One region of the Azospira restricta genome, then DNA from elsewhere that is predicted to be linked to it. Evidence: predicted binding sites of a transcription regulator. Region 1 holds the regulator's gene; each other region holds the start of a gene.
The links. The regulator FNR, encoded in region 1, switches genes on or off when oxygen is low (the NO sensors DNR and NnrR bind a similar motif). The targets are predictions, from matches to a motif close to TTGANCTAGNTCAA.
Positions count from the first base shown of each region.

Region 2: the regulator FNR is predicted to act here: its motif matches at 1,326-1,339, upstream of IWH25_RS05425 (hemerythrin domain-containing protein).
Region 3: the regulator FNR is predicted to act here: its motif matches at 1,285-1,298, upstream of IWH25_RS13450 (DUF3079 domain-containing protein).

Region 1 covers NZ_CP064781.1:3,320,787-3,324,058, reverse strand. The annotation lists gene IWH25_RS15855 (NnrS family protein) at 1-637, shown strand, start outside; gene IWH25_RS15850 (SirB2 family protein) at 642-1,037, shown strand; gene fnr (fumarate/nitrate reduction transcriptional regulator Fnr) at 1,066-1,815, opposite strand; gene hemN (oxygen-independent coproporphyrinogen III oxidase) at 1,919-3,272, shown strand, end outside.
Region 2 covers NZ_CP064781.1:1,114,820-1,118,091, reverse strand. The annotation lists gene IWH25_RS05430 (DMT family transporter) at 1-734, shown strand, start outside; gene IWH25_RS05425 (hemerythrin domain-containing protein) at 740-1,267, opposite strand; gene ruvC (crossover junction endodeoxyribonuclease RuvC) at 1,400-1,969, shown strand; gene ruvA (Holliday junction branch migration protein RuvA) at 1,966-2,547, shown strand; gene IWH25_RS05410 (AI-2E family transporter) at 2,699-3,272, shown strand, end outside.
Region 3 covers NZ_CP064781.1:2,787,536-2,790,807, reverse strand. The annotation lists gene IWH25_RS13455 (SulP family inorganic anion transporter) at 1-1,154, opposite strand, end outside; gene IWH25_RS13450 (DUF3079 domain-containing protein) at 1,446-1,658, shown strand; gene guaA (glutamine-hydrolyzing GMP synthase) at 1,766-3,272, opposite strand, start outside.

The sequences.
Region 1 (3,272 bases):
CTTCTTCACCGTTACCTACCGCATGCTGCCGTTCTTCTCCGGCAGCGTCATCCGCGGCTACGACGAATACCGCGGCCGCACGCCGTACTGGATCGTACTCGGCTGCTGCGCGCTGCACGCGGCACTGGCGGTCGGCGAGCTGCGCGCCTGGCTGTGGCTGCCGGACCTCGCCGGCGGCACCACCGCACTCTGGCTGTCGTGGCGCTGGCAGCTGCGCAAGGCCTTCGTCTCGCACCTGCTGGCAATGCACCACTTGGCCGGCGTCTGGCTCGGCGTCGCCTTCCTGCTCTTCGCCGCGCAGAGTCTGGCGGCGTTCGCCGGCAGCGGCTGGGGCGGTAGGGCGCCGCTGCACGCGCTGACCGTCGGCTATTTCGCGTCGATCCTGGTCGGCATGGCGACGCGGGTGACGCTCGGCCATTCCGGCCGGCTGATCTCGTCGGACGTCTGGGCCTGGCGGCTGTTCTGGCTGTTCCAGGGGGTGGCGCTGCTGCGCATCGGCGGCGAATGGGCGACGGAACTCGGCGCCTTCAATCCGGTCTGGCTCAGTGCGCTCGGCTGGCTGGGCGTGTTCGGCATGTGGGGCCGCGTGCACCTGCCGATGTTCCTCAAACCCCGCCCCGACGGGCGAGCAGGCTAGGTCGATGAGCTATCTGATCCTCAAGCACATCCACGTCACCGCGGTGGCGCTTTCCGGCACCGGCTTCCTGCTGCGCGGCCTGCTCATGCTGCGCGCGTCGCCGCTCCTGCAGACGCGGCTGGCGAAGGTGCTGCCGCACGTGATCGACACCATCCTGCTCGGCAGCGCGCTGGCGATGGTGATAATCAGCGCGCAGTACCCGTTCGTGTTGTCCTGGCTGACCGCCAAGGTCATCGGCCTGCTCGCCTACATCGGCTTCGGCATGATGGCGCTGAAGCGCGGGCGTACCAAGGCGCAGCGCGCAGCCTGGTTCGTCGCCGCGCTGGCGGCCTTCGCCTACATCGTGTCGGTGGCGCTGACGCGCGACCCGCGCGGCGTGCTGGCGCTGCTCGCCGGCTAGGGCGGCGCGGGGCAGGGTGGTCGGCGGTTCAGCCGCGGCCCTGCTGGTGGTTCATCAACTGCTTGAGACCGGGGATGTTGAGGATGCGCACGTGCTTCTGCTGCACGGCGATCAGGCCTTCCTCCTGGAAGCGGGAGAAGGCGCGGCTGACGGTCTCCAGCTTCAGGCCGAGGTAGCTGCCGATCTCCTCGCGCGTCATGCGCAGGTAGAACTCGGCCGGCGAGTAGCCGCGCGCGGTGAAGCGCTGCGACAGGTTGAGCAGGAAGGCGGCCAGCCGTTCCTCGGCGCGCATCGTGCCGAGCAGCATCATCACGCCGTGGTCGCGGACGATCTCGCGGCTCATCACCTTGTGGAAATGGTGCTGCAGCGTGTGGATCTCGCGCGACAGGCCTTCGAGGTGCGAGAACGGGATCGCGCACACTTCGCTGTCTTCCAGCGCGACCGCGTTGCAGGAATGGATTTCGGTGCTGATGCCGTCGAGGCCGAGCAGCTCGCCGGTCATCTGGAAGCCGGTGACCTGTTCGCGGCCGTCCTCGAGCAGCACGTCGGTCTTGAAGAAGCCGCTGCGCACCGCGAAGATCGAGTCGAACGGCTCGCCGGCGCGGTACAGGTGCTCGCCGCGCTTCAGCCGGCGGCGGTTGGAAACGAGTTCGTCGAGCTTTTCCACCTCGTCGTGGGAGAGCCCCATTGGCAGGCAGAGTTCGTGCAGGTTACAGTTGGAGCACGCCGTCTTCACTTCGACCAGCGAAATCGGGGTTGCGATCTTTCTGTTAGGCATTTCCGCTCCGGCGTTTGAGGGGTCTAAAGCCCCTTTGATCCATGTCAACGTGCGCGTTTACGGGGCACACGATAATCCGTAGCACACCAACCGCTCAACACCAATGAACTTCGCCGCACCCAACCTCGTCTTCGACCCGCAGATTCTCCGCCGCTTCGACATCAACGGTCCCCGCTACACGTCGTACCCGACCGCGGACCGCTTCGTCGAGGCCTTCGATGCGGAGGCCTACAAGCTCTGGCTGGGAAAGCGCAACATCGGCGGCATCAGCCGACCGCTGTCATTGTACTTCCATATCCCGTTCTGCAACACCATCTGCTACTACTGCGCCTGCAACAAGATCATCACCAAGGATCACGGGCGCTCGGCCAAGTACCTGAAATACCTGGCGAAAGAGCTGGACCTGCAGAGCCAGTACCTGGACGGCACGCACGACGTCATCCAGCTGCACTGGGGCGGCGGCACGCCGACCTTCCTCTCGCACGACGAGATGCGGCAGCTGATGGCCTCGACCCGCAAGCACTTCAACCTGCTCGACGGCGGCGAATACTCGATCGAGGTCGACCCGCGCAAGGTCGACGTCGCCACCGTGCAGCTCCTCGGCGAGCTCGGCTTCAACCGCATGAGCCTCGGCGTGCAGGACTTCGACGAGCGCGTGCAGCAGGCGGTCAACCGCATCCAGACCGAAGAGGAAACCGAGACCGTGATCCGCGCCGCGCGCGGCAACGGCTTCAAGTCGGTGTCGATCGACCTGATCTACGGCCTGCCGTTCCAGACGGTGATGGGCTTCAACCGTACGCTCGAGCGCGTGCTGGCGATGGACCCCGACCGCCTGTCGATCTACAACTACGCGCACCTGCCGAGCCTGTTCAAGCCGCAGCGCCGGATCGCCGACGCCGACCTGCCGTCGCCCGACACCAAGATGCAGATCCTGTCGCTGGCGATCCGCAAGCTGACGGAGGCCGGCTACGTCTACATCGGCATGGACCACTTCGCCAAGCCCGAGGACGAGCTCGCCGTCGCCCAGCGCCAGGGCCGGCTGCACCGCAACTTCCAGGGCTACTCGACCTACGCCGACTGCGACCTGCTGGCCTTCGGCATCTCGGCGATCGGCAAGGTCGGGCCGACCTACGAGCAGAACGTGAAGACGCTCGACGAGTACTACGACCGCCTCGACGCCGGTATCCTGCCCGTCTATCGCGGCATCGAGCTGTCGGCCGACGACATCCTCCGTCGCGCGATCATCCAGGCGCTGATGTGCCACTTCGAGCTGTCGCTCGAATCGATCGAGATCGCCCACCTGATCGACTTCCGCAAGTACTTCGCCGCGGAGCTCGAGGACCTCAAGGAGATGCAGGCGGCCGGGCTGGTCAACATCGACGACAAGTGGATCACCGTGCTGCCGCCGGGACGCATGCTGGTGCGCGCGATCTCGATGGTCTTCGACCGTTACCTGC
Region 2 (3,272 bases), 1.8 Mb from region 1:
TGATCGGGCTGATGGGCGCGCTGGCGCTGGCGACGCGGGCACCGTGGCCGGGCGATGCGCGGCGCTGGTTCCACATCGGCGCCTCCGGCGTGCTGGTGCACGCCTTCTACCTCGGCGGCGTCTTCGTCGCGATCCAGCATGGCCTGCCGGCCGGCATCACCGCGCTGGTGGTCGGCATGCAGCCGCTCCTGACCGCTTTCGGTGCCGGGATGTTCCTCGGCGAGAAGGTGACGCCGCGGCAGTGGGGCGGCCTGGCGCTCGGCCTCGTCGGCGTCTTCCTGGTGCTCTCCGGCCGGATCGCCGCCGATGCGCCGCTCGGCGCGATGCTGGTTCCGGCGCTGGTCGCGCTCTTGGCGATCACCGCCGGCACGCTCTACCAGAAGAAGTTCTGCCCGAGCTTCGACCTCAGGACCGGCTCGGTGATCCAGTTCCTGCCGACGGCGGCGCTGACCGCGCTGGCGATCGCGCTGTTCGGCGAGTTCCGCATCGAGTGGACGCCGCCGTTCGTGTTCGCGCTCGGCTGGCTGGTGCTGGTGCTCTCGCTCGGCGCGATCAGCCTCCTGAATCTGCTGATCCGCTCCGGCAGCGCGGTGAACGTCGCCAGCCTGTTCTACCTGACGCCGCCGACGACGGCGGTGATCGCCTGGGCGCTGTTCGGCGAGACGCTGTCCGGTGTCGCGCTCGCCGGCATGGCGCTGGCGGTCGCCGGCGTCTGGCTGGCAAGGAAGGCCTGAACGGCCTATCCGGCGTAGAGCGGGTAGAGGGTTTCCTCCTCGCGGCGGACGCGCTCGACCAGCACCTTGCCGATGCCGGCCAGTTCCTCGGCGAACGCCGCGGCCCGCTCGGGGTGCGCGGCAAGGTCGCGATACTTGCCGAGGAAGCCGACCACCACCCGGCCGATACCGTCCATCTCGTGGCGGAAGTCGTGGATCAGCGCGTGACTCGCCGCATCGTCGGCCAGCGCGTGCTCGAGGTAGACGTAGAGGCGGATGTTCTCGGTCAGCAGGTGGCTCTGCAGCGCAACGCGGAATTCCTCCAGCCGCGCCGCCGCGGCCGCCACGTCGCCGCGCGCGGCGGCGGCACTGGTTTCGCCGAAGAGCGACAGCAGCAGCTGGTGGTCGGCCGTGAGCTTGCCGATCAGCTCGGGGTGGAAGCGGATGCTGGTTCCCGGCGCCGCACTTTCCTCCCGCACGGCCGCCGCCGGCGCCTCCACCGTGGCGGCAGGCGCCGCATCGCGTTTTCCGAACAGCAGATCGAACAGGAACATGGCCCCTCCCGAATGGTTTTTGTGCAGCGCACCTTAACCCCCACACATTGCAAGGACTTTAATCCGCATCAAATCCGAAAAAGCGCCGCCGGCGACGGGACAGCCCCGCCGCGCCCCCGTAGAATGCCGCCCATGCCTGCCCCCGCCTCCACCCCGACCGCCCCTCTGCGCCTGCTCGGCATCGACCCCGGCCTGCGCATCACCGGCTTCGGCGTCGTCGACGCGCAGGGCAGCAAGCTCGCCTACGTCGCCAGCGGCTGCATCCGCACCGACGAGAAGATGCCGCTGCCGGAACGGCTCGGCGTCATCACGCGCGGCATCGCCGAGATCGTCGCCACCTACGCGCCGGGGCAGGCGGCGATCGAGGAGGTATTCCTCAACAAGAACCCGTGGTCCACGCTGCTGCTCGGCCAGGCGCGCGGCGCCGCGATCGGCGCGCTGGTCGGCAGCGGCCTGCCGGTCGCCGAATACGGCACGATGCAGATCAAGCAGGCGGTGGTCGGCCACGGCCGCGCGACCAAGGAGCAGGTGCAGCACATGGTGCGCCGGCTGCTGTCGCTGCCCGGCGACCCCTCGCCCGACGCCGCCGACGCGCTCGCCTGCGCGATCGCCCATGCCCATGGCGGGCAGGGGCTGGGCGCGCTATCCTCTGCCGGTCGCCGCAAGAGCGGCCGCCTGACCTCACTCGCCAAACTGAAATGATCGGACGCCTGACCGGCACCCTCGCCGCCAAGACCCCCCCGCAGATCCTCGTCGACGTCAATGGCGTCGGCTACGAGGTCGACGTGCCGATGAGCACCTTCTACAACCTGCCCGCCGCCGGCGACAAGGTGGTGCTGCTGACGCACCACGCGGTGCGCGAGGACGGCCACTTCCTCTACGGCTTCGGCAGCGAGGCCGAGCGCTTCGCCTTCCGCCAGCTCTTGAAGATTTCCGGCGTCGGCGCGCGCACCGCGCTCGCGGTGCTTTCCGGCCTGTCGGTCGCCGACCTCGCGCAGGCCGTCGCCGCGCAGGAGGCCGGCCGGCTGACGAAGGTGCCGGGGATCGGCAAGAAGACCGCCGAGCGCCTGCTGCTCGAACTGAAGGGCAAGCTCGCCGAGGCGGTGCCGGCCGCGGCCGCCGCGGCGGCCGCCGGCGACTCGCGCCACGACATCCTGAACGCGCTCTTGGCGCTCGGCTACAACGAGCGCGAGGCGCAGGCGGCGATGAAGGGCCTGCCGGCCGAGGTCGGCACCGCCGACGGCATCCGCCTGGCGCTGAAGGCGCTGTCCAAGGCCTGATAATGAAACTACCCCCACGCTCGAAATTCGCGAAGGGCTTGCCCCCGGGGCAAGCCCGTTCGGTTGGCACGGCGCGGCGCGCCGCGAATGCCCAACCTCACCCCCCCGAGGGGGCGCAGGCCGCCCTTGGGACGGCCCGGCGGGAGGCCTGATGCAACCCCGCCACACGCAATACGCCCAGTTCGCCATCGTCGCCGCGCTGATCGTCGGCTGCATCGCGGTGCTGCTGCCCTTCGTCGGCACGCTGCTGTTCGCGGTCGTCATCGCGGTCACGACTTGGCCGCTCTACACCCGCTTGGTCCTGCTGTTTCGCCAGCGGCATACGCTGGCGGCGCTGGTCATGGCGCTGCTGCTGGTGGTGCTGCTGGCGATCCCGATGAGCCTGCTCTCCGGCAACCTGACCGGCGCCATCGAGATGGTCACGCAGTACCTGCGGCCGCTGATCGAGAACGGCCTGCCGGCCGAGCCGCCGGCCTGGCTCGTCCGCCTGCCGCTGATCGGCGGCGCCATCGAGGAGTACTGGCACACGCTCGCCGCCAGCCGCGAAGAGCTGAACGCGTTGCTGCGGCAGTTCGTCGACCCGGCGCGCAAGCTGGCGCTGACGGCAGTGAAGATCTCGGCACAGGGCCTGCTGCAGCTGCTGCTGGTGATCTTCTTCCTGTTCTTCATCTTCCGCGACGCGCACATCTACGGCAACGCGCTGCTGACCGCCGCCAGGAAGCTCG
Region 3 (3,272 bases), 530 kb from region 1:
ATGCGGTAGTTGTTGGTGTAACGGCGCAGCTCGAGGAACTCGTGCCACTCCCCCATGTTGATGGCGACGACCATGACGATCGCCGACAGCGTCGCCAGCGGCACGTAATAGGCGAGCGGCGCGGCGACCAGCACGATCGCCAGCAGCACGCCGGCGTGGATCATGCCGGCGATCGGCGTGCGGCCGCCGGTGCGGACGTTGGTCGTCGTGCGGGCGATGGCGCCGGTGGCGGCGAAGCCGCCGAACAGCGGCGCCGCGATGTTCGAGAGCCCCTGCGCGATCAGCTCCTGGTTGGGGTCGTGGCGATCGTCGATCTGGCCGTCGGCGACACGCGCCGAGAGCAGCGACTCGATCGCGCCGAGCAGCGCGATGGTGATCGCCGGCGAGATCAGCTTGCCGAAGTCGTGGATCGACAGCGGCGGGAGGCCGACGGCCGGCAGTTCCTGCGGGATGCCGTTGAAGCGGCTGCCGATGGTTTCCACCGGCAGCTCGAACAGCCACGCGGCGAGCGTGCCGACGACGAGCACCGCCAGCGGTCCGGGTGCCCGGCGCAGCGGCGCGAACCACTGCGCGAGACGGTTGTAGAAGAGCAGGAAGAGCAGCGAGGCGACGGCCAGCCCGAGCGTCGGCAGGTCGACGGTGTGGGCGTGCGCCGCCAGCGTCTTGATGCGCGCGAAGAACTCGGCCGGCAGCGCGTCGATCTTCAGGCCGAAGAAATCCTTGATCTGCGCCATGAAGATCACCACCGCGATGCCGTTGGTGAAACCGATCACCACCGTCACCGGGATGAAGCGGATCAGCTGCCCCATGCGCGCGATGCCCATCGCCAGCAGGAAGGCGCCGGCGAGCATGGTCGCGCCGAGCAGGTTCACGAAGCCGTGTGCGGCGACGATGCCGTAGACGATCGGGATGAAGGCGCCGGTCGGGCCGCCGATCTGCACCCGCGAACCGCCGAGCGCGGCGGTCAGGAAGCCGGCGATGATCGCCGTCCAGATACCGGCGGTCGGCGAACAGCCGCTGGCGATCGCGAAGGCCATGGCCAACGGCAGCGCCAGCACGCCGACGGTGATGCCCGAAGCGAGGTCCTTGCCGAATTGCGCGCGGCCGTAGCCCGGCAGGCAGTCGAGGAGCTTGGGGCGGAAGATGAATTTCATGGCGGCGCGAGTAAGCCACGAATTTTATTCTCTTCCTGTGTGCTGTCAATGTTAATAAGATTGTAACGTCAGATCGGGCCGGGAGCCTGGCGAACGCCGGCCCGACGCGGCAGACGAGCACGGGCGATTCTTGATGGCGATCAAACCCTTCGCGTGATGGTTGAGTAATCTACTCAACCACGCGACCGCCCGGAGCGGTGGCCGCGGCGCAAATGCTCCCGGACGGACCAGAGCGGCGCCGGCAAAACCGGCCGCCGGGCTGTCCGGTATCGGTCCTGACGAAGGACAGGAATGGCGAAGAAATTTCCCCTGCACCCCAGGCATCCCGAGCGCATCTGCTGGGGTTGCGACAAATATTGCGCTGCCGATGCGCTCGCCTGCGGCAATGGTTCCGGCCGTACCCAGCACCCCGCCGAGCTGCTCGGCGAGGACTGGTACAAGTGGGGCGACTGGGGGATCGACGTCGAGGCAGAGAAGACCAACCCGACGCCCGACCCCTCTTGAGCGGCTCCCCCTTTTCCCGCCACAAAAGAACAGCCCCCCGCCGAGGCGAGGGGCTGCGCGATGCTTGACGGCGGGCTGGTGCCGTCGCCGGAGTCAGGCGGCGCCGATTACTCCCACTCGATCGTCGCCGGCGGCTTGCCCGAGATGTCGTAGACGACGCGGTTGATACCCCTGACTTCATTAATAATTCTATTGGACACCTTCCCCAGCAGCGAATGCGGCAGCTCGGCCCAGTGCGCGGTCATGAAGTCCTGCGTCTGCACGGCGCGCAGCGCGACGACGTATTCGTAGGTGCGGCCGTCGCCCATGACGCCGACCGACTTCACCGGCAGGAAGACGGCGAAGGCCTGGCTGGTCTTGTCGTACCAGTCGGCGGCGCGCAGCTCGTCGATGAAGATGGCATCCGCCCGGCGCAGCAGGTCGGCGAACTCCTTCTTCACTTCGCCGAGGATGCGCACGCCCAAACCCGGGCCGGGGAACGGGTGGCGGTAGACCATCTCGTGCGGCAGGCCGAGCGCGATGCCGAGTTCGCGTACCTCGTCCTTGAACAGTTCGCGCAGCGGCTCGAGGAGCTTCAGGTTCAGCGTCTCCGGCAGGCCGCCGACGTTGTGGTGGCTCTTGATCGCGTGCGCCTTGCCGGTCTTGGCGCCGGCCGACTCGATCACGTCCGGGTAGATCGTGCCCTGCGCCAGCCACTTGGCGTTCGGTAGCTTCTTGGCTTCGGCCTGGAAGACCTCGACGAACTCGCGGCCGATGATCTTGCGCTTTTGCTCGGGATCCGAAACGCCGGCTAGATGGCCCATGAACTGCGCGGTGGCATCGACGTGGATGACCTTGACCCCGAGGTTGCGGGCAAACGTTTGCATCACCTGCTCGGCCTCGTTCAGGCGCAGCAGGCCGTTGTCGACGAAGACGCAGGTCAGCTGGTCGCCGATCGCGCGGTGCAGCAGCGCGGCGACGACCGACGAATCGACGCCGCCGGACAGGCCGAGGATCACTTCCTCCTTGCCGACCTGGGCGCGCACCTTCTCGATCGCCTCGTTCACGTAGTCCGGCATGTTCCAGTCGTGGCCGCAGCCGCAGATCTCGTGCACGAAGCGGGCGATCATCTCCTTGCCCTTGAGCGTGTGTGTGACTTCCGGGTGGAACTGGACGGCGTAGAACTTGCGGGTCTCGTCGGCCATCGCCGCCACCGGGCACGATTCCGTGCTGGCGATGACCTTGAAGCCGGCCGGCAGCTCGGTGACCTTGTCGCCGTGGCTCATCCACACGTCGAGCAGGCCGTGGCCCTCGTCATTGGTCCGATCCTGGAGGCCCTTGAACAGCTCGGAATGGCCGCGGGCGCGGATCTCGGCGTAGCCGAACTCGCGCTTGCCCGAGCTCTCGACCTTGCCGCCGAGCTGCTGGGCCATCGTCTGCATGCCGTAGCAGATGCCGAGCACCGGCACGCCGAGCTCGAACACTGCCTGCGGCGCCTTCCATTCCAGCGCCTCATAGACCGAGTTCGGGCCGCCGGAGAGGATGATCCCGGCCGGCTTGAAGTCGCGGACGAACTGGTCGGAGACGTCGAACGGGTGCAGTTCGCAATAGACCTGCTGCTCGCGCACGCGGCGG